2 regions of the Streptomyces sudanensis genome follow, and region 1 is predicted to be linked to the other one. Evidence: riboswitches for the same ligand, from Rfam matches in the RefSeq annotation. Region 1 holds a riboswitch; the other holds the start of a gene.
The links. Region 1 has a riboswitch for S-adenosylmethionine ahead of thrC (threonine synthase). Riboswitches for the same ligand answer to the same signal wherever they lie in the genome.

Region 1 (7,217 bases):
TCGGTGGAGGGCAGCCTCAAGCGCCTCCGGACCGACCACATCGACCTCTACCAGTTCCACCACATCGACCGGGACACGCCCTTCGAGGAGATCTGGCAGGCCGTCGACGTCCTCGTGCAGCAGGGCAAGATCCTCTACGCCGGGTCCAGCAACTTCCCCGGCTACAAGATCGCCCAGGCCAACGAGTCCGCGGCCCGGCGCGGCGGCACCATGGGGCTCGTCAGCGAGCAGTGCCTGTACAACCTGGCCGAGCGCCGCGCCGAGATGGAGGTCATCCCGGCCGCACGGGAGTACGGCCTCGGCGTCATCCCCTGGTCCCCGCTGCACGGCGGGCTGCTGGGCGGAGTGCTCAGGAAGGAGGCCGAGGGGGTGCGCCGGACCTCCGGACGGGCCGCCCAGGCCCTCGCCGACACCACCGTGCGCGCCCGGGTCGGGGCGTACGAGGACCTGGTGGAGAAGCACGGCCTGGAGCCCGGCGAGGTCGCCCTGGCCTGGCTGCTCACCCGCCCCGGCGTGACCGGCCCGATCGTCGGCCCGCGCACCGCCGAACAGCTGGAGTCGGCGCTGCGGGCCGTCGAGCTGGAGCTGCCGGACGAGCTCCTGGCCGGCCTCGACGAGGTCTTCCCCGGCCCCGGGCCGTCCCCGGAGGCGTTCGCCTGGTGACGTCCCGCGCGGGCGGTCCCGCGCGGGCACGGCGTCCCGCCCGCGGGTGACCCCGGGGCCGGTCGCCGTCCCGCCGCCGGTCCCGGCGCCCCCGGCACGCCCGAGGGCGGCACCCCGTTCGGGGTGCCGCCCTCGGTCCGTACTGCCGGACTGGTCCGATCCGAGGATCAGAAGTCCATGTCACCGCCCGGCATGCCGCCGCCGGCCGGCGCGGACGCCTTCTCCGGCTTGTCGGCGATGACGGCCTCGGTGGTGAGGAACAGCGCGGCGATCGACGCGGCGTTCTGCAGCGCGGAGCGCGTCACCTTGGCCGGGTCGATGATGCCCTCGGCGACCAGGTCGACGTACTCGCCGGTCGCGGCGTTCAGGCCGTGGCCCGGGGTGAGGTTGCGGACCTTCTCCACCACGACGCCGCCCTCGAGGCCGGCGTTGACGGCGATCTGCTTGAGCGGGGCCTCCAGGGCGGCCTTCACGGCGGCGGCACCGGTGGCCTCGTCGCCGTCCAGCTCCAGCTTGTCGAAGACGCTGGACGCCTGGAGCAGGGCCACGCCACCACCGGCGACGATGCCCTCCTCGACGGCGGCCTTGGCGTTGCGCACCGCGTCCTCGATGCGGTGCTTGCGCTCCTTCAGCTCGACCTCGGTGGCGGCACCGGCCTTGATGACGGCCACGCCGCCGGCCAGCTTCGCCAGGCGCTCCTGGAGCTTCTCGCGGTCGTAGTCCGAGTCGGAGTTCTCGATCTCGGCGCGGATCTGGTTGACGCGGCCCTGGACCTGGTCGCTGTCGCCGGCACCGTCGACGATCGTCGTCTCGTCCTTGGTGATGACGACCTTGCGGGCGCGGCCCAGGAGGTCCAGACCGGCGTTCTCCAGCTTGAGGCCGACCTCCTCGGAGATGACCTGGCCGCCCGTGAGGATGGCGATGTCGCCGAGCATGGCCTTGCGGCGGTCGCCGAAGCCCGGGGCCTTGACGGCGACGGACTTGAACGTGCCGCGGATCTTGTTGACGACCAGCGTGGACAGGGCCTCGCCCTCGACGTCCTCGGCGATGATCAGCAGCGGCTTGCCGGACTGCATGACCTTCTCCAGCAGCGGGAGGAGGTCCTTCACCGCGGAGACCTTGGAGTTGACGATGAGGATGTACGGGTCCTCGAGGACGGCCTCCATGCGCTCCATGTCGGTCGCGAAGTACGCCGAGATGTAGCCCTTGTCGAAGCGCATGCCCTCGGTGAGCTCCAGCTCCAGACCGAAGGTGTTGGACTCCTCGACGGTGATGACGCCTTCCTTGCCGACCTTGTCCATGGCCTCGGCGATCAGCTCGCCGATCTGGGTGTCGGCGGCGGAGATGGAGGCGGTGGAGGCGATCTGCTCCTTGGTCTCCACGTCCTTCGCCTGCTCCAGCAGCGCGCCGGAGACGGCCTCGACGGCCTTCTCGATGCCGCGCTTCAGGGCCATCGGGTTGGCGCCGGCGGCGACGTTGCGCAGGCCCTCGCGGACCAGCGCCTGGGCGAGCACGGTCGCGGTGGTCGTACCGTCACCGGCGACGTCGTCCGTCTTCTTGGCGACTTCCTTGACCAGCTCGGCGCCGATCTTCTCGTACGGGTCCTCGAGCTCGATCTCCTTGGCGATGGAGACACCGTCGTTGGTGATCGTGGGGGCGCCCCACTTCTTCTCGAGGACGACGTTGCGACCCTTGGGGCCAAGGGTGACCTTGACGGCGTCGGCGAGCTGGTTCATCCCGCGCTCGAGACCGCGCCGTGCCTCCTCGTCGAACGCGATGATCTTGGCCATGTGAAGTGGTCCTCCCGGACTGATGGGGTCTCCCCTGCTCGGACGCAGTTGAGAGCGTGGGGAAGGATTGCTCCGGACCGCGCTGGCGCCCGCGACGGACGGCCCGCGTGCCGTGTGGTTCCCTGCCCCACGCGTTGTGCGAGCCTCACCGACGAGGTCCTTCGTTTGTCACTCTCACTCGGAGAGTGCTAACGCAATGATTAGCACTCGGCATGGGAGAGTGCAAGCGCCCCACGGTGTCGGCGGGGTCCCGCAGGGACGGGGGGGCGGACGCACGGAGGGCCCGCACCCCACGGGGTACGGGCCCTCCACCCGATGCAGCCGGCCGGAACGCGTCGTGCCTAGACGGCGATCTTGACCATGTCCGCCTGCGGGCCCTTCTGGCCCTGCGAGATCTCGAACTCGACCCGCTGACCCTCCTCCAGGGTGCGGTAGCCGTCCATCTGGATCGCGCTGTAGTGCACGAAAACATCCGCACCACCGTCGACCGCGATGAAGCCGTACCCCTTCTCCGCGTTGAACCACTTGACGGTGCCCTGAGCCATGCCTAACTCCCCTATTACTGGCCCTTGCGCAGGACCGCACCTCGCGGACCCGGGTCAGACCTCGCCCACTGACAGGGGTGGGCGTGCGCCGGAACGCGTCGACCGCGGCCGAATGTATCCGCCGGACTGCCGTCCGCAACAGGTCGATCGGACGGGAAAGCCGAATGTCGGCGAAGGGAAAAGGCGGCCGGAACGGCGATAATCCCGGGCAAGTCGGGCCGGACAAAGGCCGCAAAACGCGCATCGGGTGGCGGCACTTTGGCTGTTTCTTATCGGCGCCCGGCGCATTCCCACAGGTGTCCGATGAAGGGCGCCGGCGCGGGCTTCCCCAACTCTACCGCGCCCAATCCCCCGGAATTGCCGCCTCCGTTTTCCCGGTCTCCCGTGAGGGCCGGGAACGCCCGCGTACCCGGAACCGGAGCCCCGGAACCGGGGTCCGGGGCCGGACGTACCGGAGCGGGCGGACGGGGCGCCCGGGAAGGGCCGGGCGCCCCGTCGACGGCCGGTCAGCAGCCCCCGGCGACCGCCGGGATGATCGAGACGCCGGCGCCGTCCGGGGTGGCGGTCGCGAGGCCCTGCTCGAAGCGGACGTCGTCGTCGTCGACGTAGACGTTCACGAAGCGGCGCAGCCGGCCCTGGTCGTCCAGGACGCGGGCGGCGATGCCGGGGTGGTCCCTCTCCAGGGACTCGATGACCTCCGCGAGGGTCGCGCCCTCCGCCGGGACCTCGGCCCGGCCGCCCGTGTAGGTGCGCAGGATGGTGGGGATGCGGACGTTGACGCTCATGACGGGTGCCTCCCGGGGGTCAGCGGGCGAGGCCGGCGGCGCGGAACGCCTCCAGGCTCGGGCGGATGGTCGTGGTGGGGCCGGTGGTGGGGGCGACGGCGTCCAGGGTCTTCAGGCCGTCGCCGGTGTTGAGGACGACGGTGGTGAGGGACGGGTCCAGCAGCCCGCCCTCGACCAGCTTGCGCGTGACGCCGACGGTCACCCCGCCCGCCGTCTCGGCGAACACGCCCTCGGTGCGGGCCAGCAGCTTGATGGCGTCCACGATCCGCTCGTCGTCCACGTCCTCCACCGCGCCGCCCGTGCGGCGGACGATGTCCAGGACGTACGGGCCGTCGGCCGGGTTGCCGATGGCGAGCGACTTGGCGATCGTGTCCGGCCGCTGGGGCCGCACGACGTCGTGGCCGGCCTTGAAGGCCGCCGACACCGGGGAGCACCCTTCCGCCTGCGCACCGAAGATCCGGTACGGCCGGTCCTCGACCAGACCCAGCGCGACCAGCTCCCGCAGCCCCTTGTCGATCTTCGTCAGCTGGGAGCCGGACGCGACGGGGACGACGAGCTGGTCGGGCAGCCGCCAGCCGAGCTGCTCGCAGATCTCGTAGGCGAGGGTCTTGGAGCCCTCCGCGTAGTACGGCCGCAGGTTGACGTTGACGAAGCCCCAGCCCTCGCCGAGGGGGTCACCGATGAGCTCCGAGCAGAAGCGGTTGACGTCGTCGTACGTGCCCTCGATGCCGACCAGGTCGCCGCCGTACACCGCGGCCATGACGACCTTGCCCTGCTCCAGGTCGTGCGGGATGAACACGCAGGAGCGCAGGCCGGCCCGCGCGGCGGCGGCGCCGACCGCGCCCGCCAGGTTCCCGGTGGAGGAGCACGACAGGGTGGTGAAGCCGAAGGCGCGGGCCGCCTCCAGGGCCTGGGCGACCACGCGGTCCTTGAAGGAGTGCGTGGGGTTGCCCGAGTCGTCCTTGACGTACAGCCCGCCGGTCACGCCCAGTTCGCGCGCGAGGTTGTCGGCCCTGACGAGCCGGGTCCAGCCGGGGTGGAGGTTCGGCCGGTCCGCGACGTCCGCGGGGACGGGCAGCAGCGGGGCGTAGCGCCAGATGCTGGCGGGGCCGGCCTCGATGCGCTTGCGCAGCTCCTGCGGGCCGCAGTCCGGCAGGTCGTACGCGACTTCGAGGGGGCCGAAACAGTGCTCGCAGGCGAAGACGGGGCCGAGCGGGAAGCGCTCGCCGCACTCGCGGCAGGAGAGGCCCGCGGCGGGGCCGAGGTCGACGGGGGGTGCGGTGGGTGCGGTGGGTGCGGCGGTCTGCGCGGCCATGGGTGGCGAGGCCCTTTCTCCTCATCTTTCTCACCGGCGGGTGTCGCCGTGAGACGGATTTGGCACCTTCCCTAGCCGGGGACCTCGCGTGACGCGCGGAGAGACCGGCTGGAGGGTTGCCGGGGCTTCATCGGGCCGTGTCCCTCTGCCCCTCTGGATGAGCGGTATGCGGTTGTCGGCACGGGGACCCCGGTATGCGGAGGTCCCGTGCGTTGCTCAAGACTGTAACCGAAGGGGTGCCCGTCCGAGACGGCCGTCCGAACCGCGAGACGGATCATCCGCGCCCCCGTGACGACCTGAGGAGTGGCGCGCGTGCTGGAAGAGGTGGAGCGCTGGCTGGGCCGGCGGTCCTGGTCCGTGGCCGACCGGCCGATCGACCGGCTACTCGCCGCGAAGCGGGCCCGCGGCACGACGGTGAGCGTCGTCCTGCCCGCGCTGAACGAGGAGGCGACGGTCGGCGAGATCGTCGCCGTGATCCGCCGCGACCTGATGTCGGAGGCGGTGCCGCTCGTCGACGAGCTGGTCGTCGTCGACTCGGGATCGACCGACCGCACGGCGGAGGTGGCCGCGGGGGCCGGCGCGCGGGTGGTGGCGCGCGACGACGTGCTGCCGCGCGTGCCCGCCCTGCCCGGCAAGGGAGAGGTGCTGTGGCGCTCCCTGCTGGTGACGGAGGGCGACGTGGTGTGCTTCGTCGACGCGGACCTGCGGGAGTTCCACGCGGACTTCGTGACCGGGATCGTGGGGCCGCTGCTGACCGACCCGGACGTGGAGTTCGTGAAGGCGATGTACGACCGCCCGTTCACGGGCGGCCCGGGCGACGGCGCCGGCGGCCAGGGCGGGCGGGTGACGGAGCTGGTCGCCCGGCCGCTGCTGAACCTGCACTGGCCGCGGTTGGCCGGGTTCGTCCAGCCGCTCGGCGGGGAGTACGCGGCGCGGCGCACGCTGCTGGAGCGGCTGCCGTTCCCGGTGGGGTACGGGGTGGAGCTGGGGCTGCTGGTGGACGCGCTGCACCTGGTGGGCCTGGACGCGCTGGCCCAGGTGGACGTGGGCGTGCGGCTCCACCGGCACCAGGACGACCGGGCCCTGGGGCGGATGGCCGCGACGATCTACCGGACCGCGCAGCAGCGGCTGTCGCGCGGTCACCTGGTACGGCCGTGGCTGACGCAGTTCGACCGCACGGAGACGGGTTTCGCGCCGCGTACGCACCCCGTGGACACCGAGGAGAGGCCGCCGATGCGGGAGGTCGAGGAGTACCTGCGCAGGCGCCGGGTGGCGTGATTCCCGCACGTTTGAGCGTTTCCCGGTCGGGCTAGGTTGGGCTCATGGTCTCGGACATCCTGGTGGCATCGAATCGCGGTCCGGTCAGTTACGCGCTGCGCGAGGCGGACGGCGGACTGGAGGCGCGGCGCGGCGGCGGGGGGCTGGTGTCGGGGCTCTCCGCGATCGGGCCCGACGCGGGCGCGGTGTGGGTGTGCGCGGCACTGGGCGACGGCGACCGGGAGGCGGTGCGGCGCGGCGTCGGCGAGAAGGGCGTCCGGATGCTGGACGTCGACGCGCTGGCGGGCGAGGGGACGCACGCCGCCGCGTACAACGACATCGCCAACTCGGTGCTGTGGTTCGTCCACCACATGCTGTACCAGACGCCGCTGGAGCCCGTCTTCGACGCGGAGTTCCGCCGCCGGTGGGAGGCGTACCGGGCGTACAACCGGGCCTTCGCGCGGGCGCTGGCCGAGGAGGCCGCGCCCGGCGCGGCGGTGCTGGTCCAGGACTACCACCTGGCGCTGGCGCCGGGCATGCTGCGCGAGCTGCGGCCGGACCTGCGCATCGGGCACTTCTCGCACACCCCCTGGGCGCCGCCGGACTACTTCGGGATGCTCCCCGACGACGTCGCGCGCGAGCTGCTGCGCGGCATGCTGGGCGCGGACCGGCTCGGCTTCCTGACGCACCGCTGGGCGGAGGCGTTCGCGGCCTGCTGCGCCCGCACGGTGGGCGGCACGGGCGGGACGGAGATCGGGGTGCACGGGCTCGGCGCGGACGCCGGGTTCCTGCGGGCGCGGTCCCGGGAGGCGGACGTCGAGGAGCGGATGGCGGCGCTGCGCGAGCAGATCGGTGGTGCCGA
Region 2 (7,217 bases), 1.1 Mb from region 1:
TGGGGGGGTGATCCCCGCGGACCTCCTGAGCGGGTCCCTCCCCGCGCTGCTCACCCCGCTCAGCGCCCTGTTCGTGCACGGCAACTGGCTGCACCTGCTGGGGAACATGCTGTTCCTCTTCGTCTTCGGCACGATGGCCGAGGAACGGATGGGGCACCTCCGGTTCGGGGTGTTCTACGTGGTGTGCGGCTGCCTCGCCCTGGCCGGTTACGCACTGGTCCACGCGGACAGCGGGCAGACCCTGGTGGGGGCGTCGGGCGCGGTCTCGGGGGTGCTCGGCGCCTTCCTGTACCTCTTCCCCCGGGCGCGGGTGACCAGCCTCTTCCCCTTCCTGTTCTTCCTGCCGCTGCGCTTCCCCGCCTGGATCGTCCTGGCCTTCTGGTTCGCCCTGCAGTGGACGGCGGCGCGCGGGGCCGGCAGCGGCCCCGGCGTCGCCTACCTCGCGCACCTGATCGGGTTCGCGCTGGGGTTCCTCTACGCCTGGGCGCACTGCCGGGGCACTAGAGTGAGGGCCCCAGCAGCGGCCACCGAGGGAGAGGGACAGCCGTGATCACCGCGATCGTGCTCATCAAGACCAGCGTGGACCGCATCCCGGAGATCGCGGAGGCGATCGCCGCGCTCGACAGCGTGAGCGAGGTCTTTTCCGTCACCGGCACCTACGACCTGATCGCCATGGTCCGCGTGCCCGCCCACGACGACCTGGCCGACGTCATCCCCGGCCGCATCAGCAAGATCCCCGGCGTCGTCGCGACGGACACCCACGTCGCGTTCCGCACGTACTCGCAGCACGACCTGGAGGCGGCGTTCGCGATCGGCCTCGACACCTGACCCTCCCCCCTCCCTGATTCACTCGAACGAGTGAACTGGAACCGGCCATGCGGCGGGCGCGGCCGGGGCGCGGCGCTCCCTCCGGGCGCCGTCCCGGACCAGTTCCCGCACGGCCCGGACGAGGCGGTCGAGGTGCTCGTCCGGCGTCCCCGCGCCGAAGCTGACCCGGACCGCGTCGAGCGTCGCCCCTCCGGGCCCGGCCTCCGCCCCGCACTCCCCCGGTCCCTGCGGCGACCGGCCCAGCAGGGCCCCGAGCAGCGGATGGGCGCAGAACAGCCCGGCGCGGACGCCGATGCCGTACCCGGCGGAGAGCTCCGCGGCGAAGTCCGCGCTCCTCCAGCCCTCCACGACGAAGGACAGGACGCCGACGCGCGGGGCGTCGTCGCCGAACAGCGACAGCACCCGCACCCCGGGCACCCCGGCCAGTCCCTCCCGTACGCGTGCGGTCAGCTCCCGCTCACGGGCGACGAGCGCGTCGAACCCCGCCGCGGTGAGCGCCGCGCAGGCCGAGGCGACGGCGTAGGCGCCGATCACGTTCGGCGACCCGGCCTCGTGGCGGGCCTCCGTCGTGTGCCAGGACACGTCCATCCCGCCGCCGGCCCGCCGGACCACCGTCCGCGACGCGCCGCCGCCCGCCAGGTACGGCTCGGCGTCCCGCAGCCAGTCGGCCCGCCCGGCCAGCACACCCGCCCCGAACGGGGCGTACATCTTGTGCCCCGAGAACGCCACCCAGTCCACGTCCAGGTCCGCCGCGTCCACCGGGTGGTGCGGCGCCAGCTGGGCGGCGTCCAGCACGATCCGCGCGCCGTGCGCGTGCGCGGCGGCCGCCAGCTCCCGTACGGGCCACAGCTCGCCGGTCACGTTGGAGGCGCCGGTCACGCACACCAGGGCGGGCCCGTGGGGGTCCCGGTCGGCCAGGGCGCGTTCCAGCGCCTCCACCGCCCGCCCGGGGGTGCGCGGCGCGTCCAGGTACGTCACACGGGCGCCCCGCCACGGCAGGAGCGAGGCGTGGTGCTCGGTCTCGAAGACGAACACCTCGCAGCCGGCGGGCAGGGCGCGGGCGAGCAGGTTCAGCGAGTCGGTCGTGGAGCGGGTGAACACGACCTGGTCGCCGGGGCGGCAGCCGAGGAACCGCGCGACCGTGCCGCGGCTGTTCTCGAACAGGTCCGTGGAGAGCTGCGACAGGTACCCGGCGCCCCGGTGGACGCTGCCGTAGTACGGCGCGTACGCGGCGACGTCGTCCCACACGCGCTGGAGCACCGGGGCGCTGGCCGCGTGGTCCAGCGCGGCGTACCCGATCTCCCCGCCGCCGGCCAGCGGCACGGTCACGTCCCGCCCGAGGACGGGCAGCGGCAGCCCGGGAGCGGCCGGGGCGGAGGACTCGGGTACGCCGGCACGTAGGAGGTCGTCGGAGTTCGGGTACGCGGACATGGCGGACTCTCCCGGTGAGAGGAAGGCGAACGGGGACGGGGCCCGCGGGACGGCTCGACGGCCGTGCGCACGCGGGGGGCGCCTCGACGCGCGGCGGCGACCGCGCGGAGGAGGGGGAAGGGGCCGAAGGGCCCTAACGCATTCGCTTGCTCACGAGACCACTCCCTCGGGACCAGGACCCCAGGGTGTGCAGGGGCCCGCGCTTGCCGCGGGCCTTCTCTGCCTGCGGCCTGGTCTTCACCCGGGGCACCCCGCCACGGACGGAGGGTTGCCGGACAGCGGGCCGGGGCCTTCGTCGCTGTCACTCGTGACCTGCCGGGCATCCTGCCACACGTACCCGGTCGTCCCGCAAGGCGGCGCCCCGGGACGGCGCCCCGCGCGGCGGCGCGGGCCCGCGGAGTGGCGGCGCGGGCCCGCGGCGGCTAGCGGTTGGTGACCCGCACCCAGCGGTCCAGGACGTCGCGGGCGGCCCCCGAGTCGATCGACTCGGCCGCCCTGGCCATACCGGCCCGCAACTGCTCGGCCAGCGGCGCGTCCGACGGGTCCAGCGCGACCAGCGCCGCCGCCGAGTTCAGCAGCACCGCGTCCCGTACGGGCCCGGTCCCGCCGGCCAGCAGCCGGCGCGCCACGTCCGCGTTGTACGAGGCGTCGGCGCCGCGCAGGGCCTCCACCGGTACCACGTCGAGGCCCACGTCGTGCGGGTGGAAGACCTCCTCGCGGACGCTCCCGTCCCGGACGACCCACACCCGGGACCCGGCCGTCGTGGTCAGCTCGTCGAGCCCGTCATCGCCGCGGAAGACCAGCGCCGACGAGCCGCGCCCGGCGAGCACCCCGGCCAGGATCGGCGCCATCCGGGCGTCGGCCACCCCCGTCGCCTGGGCGCGGACCCGGGCCGGGTTGGTCAGCGGGCCCAGGAAGTTGAACGTCGTCCGGATGCCCAGCTCCTTGCGGGCCGCGGCCACGTGGCGGAGCGCCGGGTGGAACCGGACGGCGAAGCAGAACGTGATCCCCGCCTCCTGCGCCACCTCGGCCACCCGCTCGGGGGACAGCTCCAGGTTGACGCCGAGCTTCTCCAGGACGTCGGAGGCGCCCGACGCCGACGAGGCGGCGCGGTTGCCGTGCTTGACCACCTTCGCGCCCGTACCGGCGACGACGACCGCCGACATGGTGGAGATGTTGACGGTCCGCGCGCCGTCGCCGCCCGTGCCGACGATGTCGACCGACGGGCCGGGGACCTCGATGGTCCGGGCGTGGGCGTACATGGTGCGGACGAGGCCGGAGATCTCCTCCACGGTCTCGCCCTTGCCGCGCAGGGCCACCGCAAAGCCGGCGATCTGCGCGTTCGTCGCCTCCCCGCTGAGGATGCGCTCCATCGCCCAGGCGGTCGCGTCCGCGTCGAGGTCCCTGCCCGAGAGCAGGGCGTCGAGGACGGCGGGCCAGGAGCGGCCCGCCGCGGTGGGGCCTCCGGCGGGCGGTACGGCGCTCATGGTCGCTCCCTGGTCCGTGACGGTTGGACGGCCCCAGCCTAGCGAGCCGGGGACGGCGAAGGGCCCCGCCCGGGAACGGACGGGGCCCTTCTTGCGTGGCGACCTTCGGGTCGGTCGATCAGTGGTGGCCGTGGCCCGCGCTGATCTCCTTGTGCTCCTCCGCCGTGGCCTTGGGGATCTGGTTCCCCTCGCCGTAGTAGCCCTTGCTCAGCTTCGCGCGGAGCTTCTGCATGGCGGTCGGCTTGCGCTCGACGCCGTTGTCGTCGACCGTCGGGCCGATCTCGACCGGGGCGTACTGCTCGTGCGCGGTGAGCGCGTACATCTGCGCCTGGCTGAGCGGCTCGTGGACCTCGACGAACTCACCGTGCGGCAGCCGCTTGATGATGCCGGTCTCGCGGCCGTGCAGCACCTTGTCGCGGTCGCGGCGCTGGAGGCCCAGGCAGATCCGCTTGGTGATGATGAACGCGAGGACCGGTCCGACGAAGAAGGCGATCCGGACGAACCAGGTGACCGCGTTGATCGACATGTGGAAGTAGGTGGCGACGATGTCGTTGCCGCCGCCGATCAGCATGACCATGTAGCCGGTGACCCAGGCGACGCCGAGCGCCGTCCGCGTCGGGGCGTTGCGCGGGCGGTCCAGGATGTGGTGCTCGCGCTTGTCCCCGGTGATCCAGGACTCGATGAACGGGTAGACCGCGATCGCGGCCAGCATCAGGCCGAACAGGACCAGCGGGACGAACACGCCCAGGACCAGCGTGTGGCCCCAGAGGTTGATCTCCCAGCCGGGCATGGCGCGGACGAGGCCCTCGGCGAAGCCCATGTACCAGTCGGGCTGGGCGCCGGTGGACACCATGTCCGGCCGGTACGGGCCGAGCGCCCACACCGGGTTGATGGTGAACATGCCGGCGATGGCCGCGATGACACCGAAGACCAGGAAGAAGAAGCCGCCGGCCTTGGCCATGTAGACCGGCAGCAGCGGCATGCCGACCACGTTCTTGTTCGTCCGGCCGGGGCCCGCGAACTGCGTGTGCTTGTGGTAGAAGACCAGGATCAGGTGGGCCACCATGAGCCCGAGCATGATGCCCGGCAGCAGCAGGATGTGGATCGAGTAGAACCGGGCGACCATGTCGTGACCGGGGAACTCGCCGCCGAAGAGGAACATCGACAGGTACGTGCCGACGATCGGCACGGACAGGATCGCACCCTGCGTGAAGCGCACACCGGTGCCGGAGAGCAGGTCGTCCGGGAGCGAGTAGCCGGTGAAACCGGTGAACATGCCGAGGACGAGCAGCAGGAAGCCGAACAGCCAGTTGATCTCGCGCGGCTTGCGGAACGCGCCGGTGAAGAAGACGCGCATCATGTGCACGAACATGCCGGCGATGAAGATCAGCGCCGCCCAGTGGTGGATCTGCCGGATCAGCAGACCGCCGCGGACGTCGAAGCTGATGTCCAGCGTCGAGGCGTACGCCTCGGTCATGCGGACGCCCTGCATCGGCACGTAGCTGCCGTGGTAGACGACCTCGTTCATGCTCGGGTGGAAGAACAGCGTCAGGTACACACCCGTGAGGATGATGATGATGAAGCTGTAGAGGCAGATCTCACCCAGCATGAAGGACCAGTGGTCCGGGAAGATCTTCCGCATGTTGCCCTTGGCCAGGGTGTAGATCCCCAGCCGGCCATCCGCCCAGTCGGCCACCCGCTCGCCGGCGGGCGCCTTCCGCTTCGCGTTGTGTGCGGTACTCATCCGCGCTCCCAGAATGCAGGACCGACCGGCTCGTCGAAGTCGCCGAGCGCCTCGAGGAATCCCTTGTCGTTCACGCCGATCCGCAGCTGCGGGAGGGCGTGGCCGGCAGGGCCGAAGATGACGCGGGCGCCGTCGGAGAGGTCGAAGGTGGACTGGTGACACGGGCAGAGGACGTGGTGGGTCTGCTGCTCGTACAGGGAGATCGGGCAGCCCACGTGGGTGCAGATCTTGGAGAACGCCACGATGCCGTCGTGCGACCACTCGAGCTCGCGCTTGTCCTTGATGTCCTCCGGCTGGATCCGGACGATCATCAGGGCATCCTTGGCGATCTTGGTGTTGAAGTCGTGGTCCTCCTCGCTCAGACCCTCCGGCATGGCGAAGGTGAGCGAGCCGACCGCGACGTCCTCGGGGCGCAGCGGCTCCATCGTGTTCATGTTGATGAGCTGCTTGCCCTTGGCCCACGAGGTGTGGAAGAGCTTCTTCTCCGGCAGCGGGCCCAGCTCGCGCAGCAGCACCAGACCGGAGAGCGGCACCATGGCCAGCGCGCCGAACATGGTGTTGCGGATCAGCTTGCGCCGGCCCAGGCCCGACTCCTCCGCGCCCTGGGCGAAGTCGGCCAGGACCTTGGCCTTGAGCTCCGGGGTCGCCTCGATCGAGTGGCGCTCGTCGGCGACCTCCACGTCCGACATCAGCGTGCGGGCCCAGTGGACCGCGCCGGCGCCGATGCAGAAGAGGGCGATGCCCAGCGTCAGGCCGAGCGACAGGTTGGTCGCGCTCACGTGGCCGAGCGGCCACACGTACACGATCTTCTCGACCGGGAAGATCACGAACGAGGCGATGAAGCCGATCGTGGCCAGCATCGAGATCGTGAACAGCAGGGCGACCGTGCGCTCCGAACGCTTGGCGGCCCGCTCGTCGATGTCCTGGATGCGGGGCTTGTGGGGCGGCAGCCCCGGGTCGGCGAACGGGTTCTCGGCCAGTGCCTTGCCGTGCGCGGTGTCCTGCTCGTACGGCAGGCTCTCTTCGGAAATCTCTTGGCTACTCATGACTTCTTGGCCTTAGCGGTGTGGGCCGCGACCCAGACGGCGACGGCGATCAGCGAACCCAGACCGAAGATCCAGCCGAACAGGCCCTCGCTGACCGGTCCCAGACCGCCCAGCGCGAAGCCGCCGGGGGTCGGCGTCTCCTCACCGTTGACGGCCTTGATGTACGCGATGATGTCCTTCTTGTCCTTCTCCGGCAGCGTCGTGTCGGGGAAGACGGGCATGTTCTGCGGGCCGGACTGCATGGCCTCGTAGATGTACTTCTCGTCGACGTCGTCGAGGCTCGGCGCGTACTTGCCCTTGGTGAGCGCGCCGCCCTCACCGGTGAAGTTGTGGCACTGGGCGCAGTTGTTGCGGTACAGCTCGCCGCCCTTGGCGACGTCCGCGCCCTCCACGCTGTACTGCTTCTCGGTGGGGGTGATCGGGCCGGGGCCGAGCGACGCGATGTACGCCGCGAGCTGGTCGATCTGGGCCTGCGTGTAGATGTTCTTCTTCTTCGGGACCTGGGCGCCCGGCTGCTGCGCGGGCATCCGGCCGGTGCCGACCTGGAAGTCGACCGAGGCGGAGCCCACGCCGACCAGGGGCGGGCCGTCGGAGGCGCCCTGACCGGCGGTGCCGTGGCAGCTCGCGCAGCCGACGGTGTAGAGCTTCTTGCCCTCCTCGATGGCGAGGGACTGGGCGGTC

Region 2: linked by a shared signal. The riboswitch ahead of MW084_RS07495 (aminotransferase class V-fold PLP-dependent enzyme) and the one ahead of thrC (threonine synthase) in region 1 are both predicted to bind S-adenosylmethionine.

Annotation. Positions count from the first base shown of each region.
Region 1 covers NZ_CP095474.1:2,709,064-2,716,280, forward strand. The annotation lists gene MW084_RS12550 (aldo/keto reductase) at 1-663, shown strand, start outside; gene groL (chaperonin GroEL) at 831-2,453, opposite strand; gene MW084_RS12560 (cold-shock protein) at 2,795-2,998, opposite strand; gene MW084_RS12565 (MoaD/ThiS family protein) at 3,505-3,783, opposite strand; gene thrC (threonine synthase) at 3,803-5,098, opposite strand; SAM riboswitch class I at 5,117-5,262, opposite strand; gene MW084_RS12575 (glucosyl-3-phosphoglycerate synthase) at 5,411-6,376, shown strand; gene MW084_RS12580 (alpha,alpha-trehalose-phosphate synthase (UDP-forming)) at 6,421-7,217, shown strand, end outside.
Region 2 covers NZ_CP095474.1:1,622,810-1,630,026, forward strand. The annotation lists partial or broken gene MW084_RS07485 (rhomboid family intramembrane serine protease) at 1-550, shown strand, start outside; gene MW084_RS07490 (Lrp/AsnC family transcriptional regulator) at 547-828, shown strand; gene MW084_RS07495 (aminotransferase class V-fold PLP-dependent enzyme) at 847-2,259, opposite strand; SAM riboswitch class IV at 2,454-2,572, opposite strand; gene trpD (anthranilate phosphoribosyltransferase) at 2,682-3,746, opposite strand; gene qcrB (cytochrome bc1 complex cytochrome b subunit) at 3,865-5,490, opposite strand; gene qcrA (cytochrome bc1 complex Rieske iron-sulfur subunit) at 5,487-6,536, opposite strand; gene qcrC (cytochrome bc1 complex diheme cytochrome c subunit) at 6,533-7,217, opposite strand, start outside.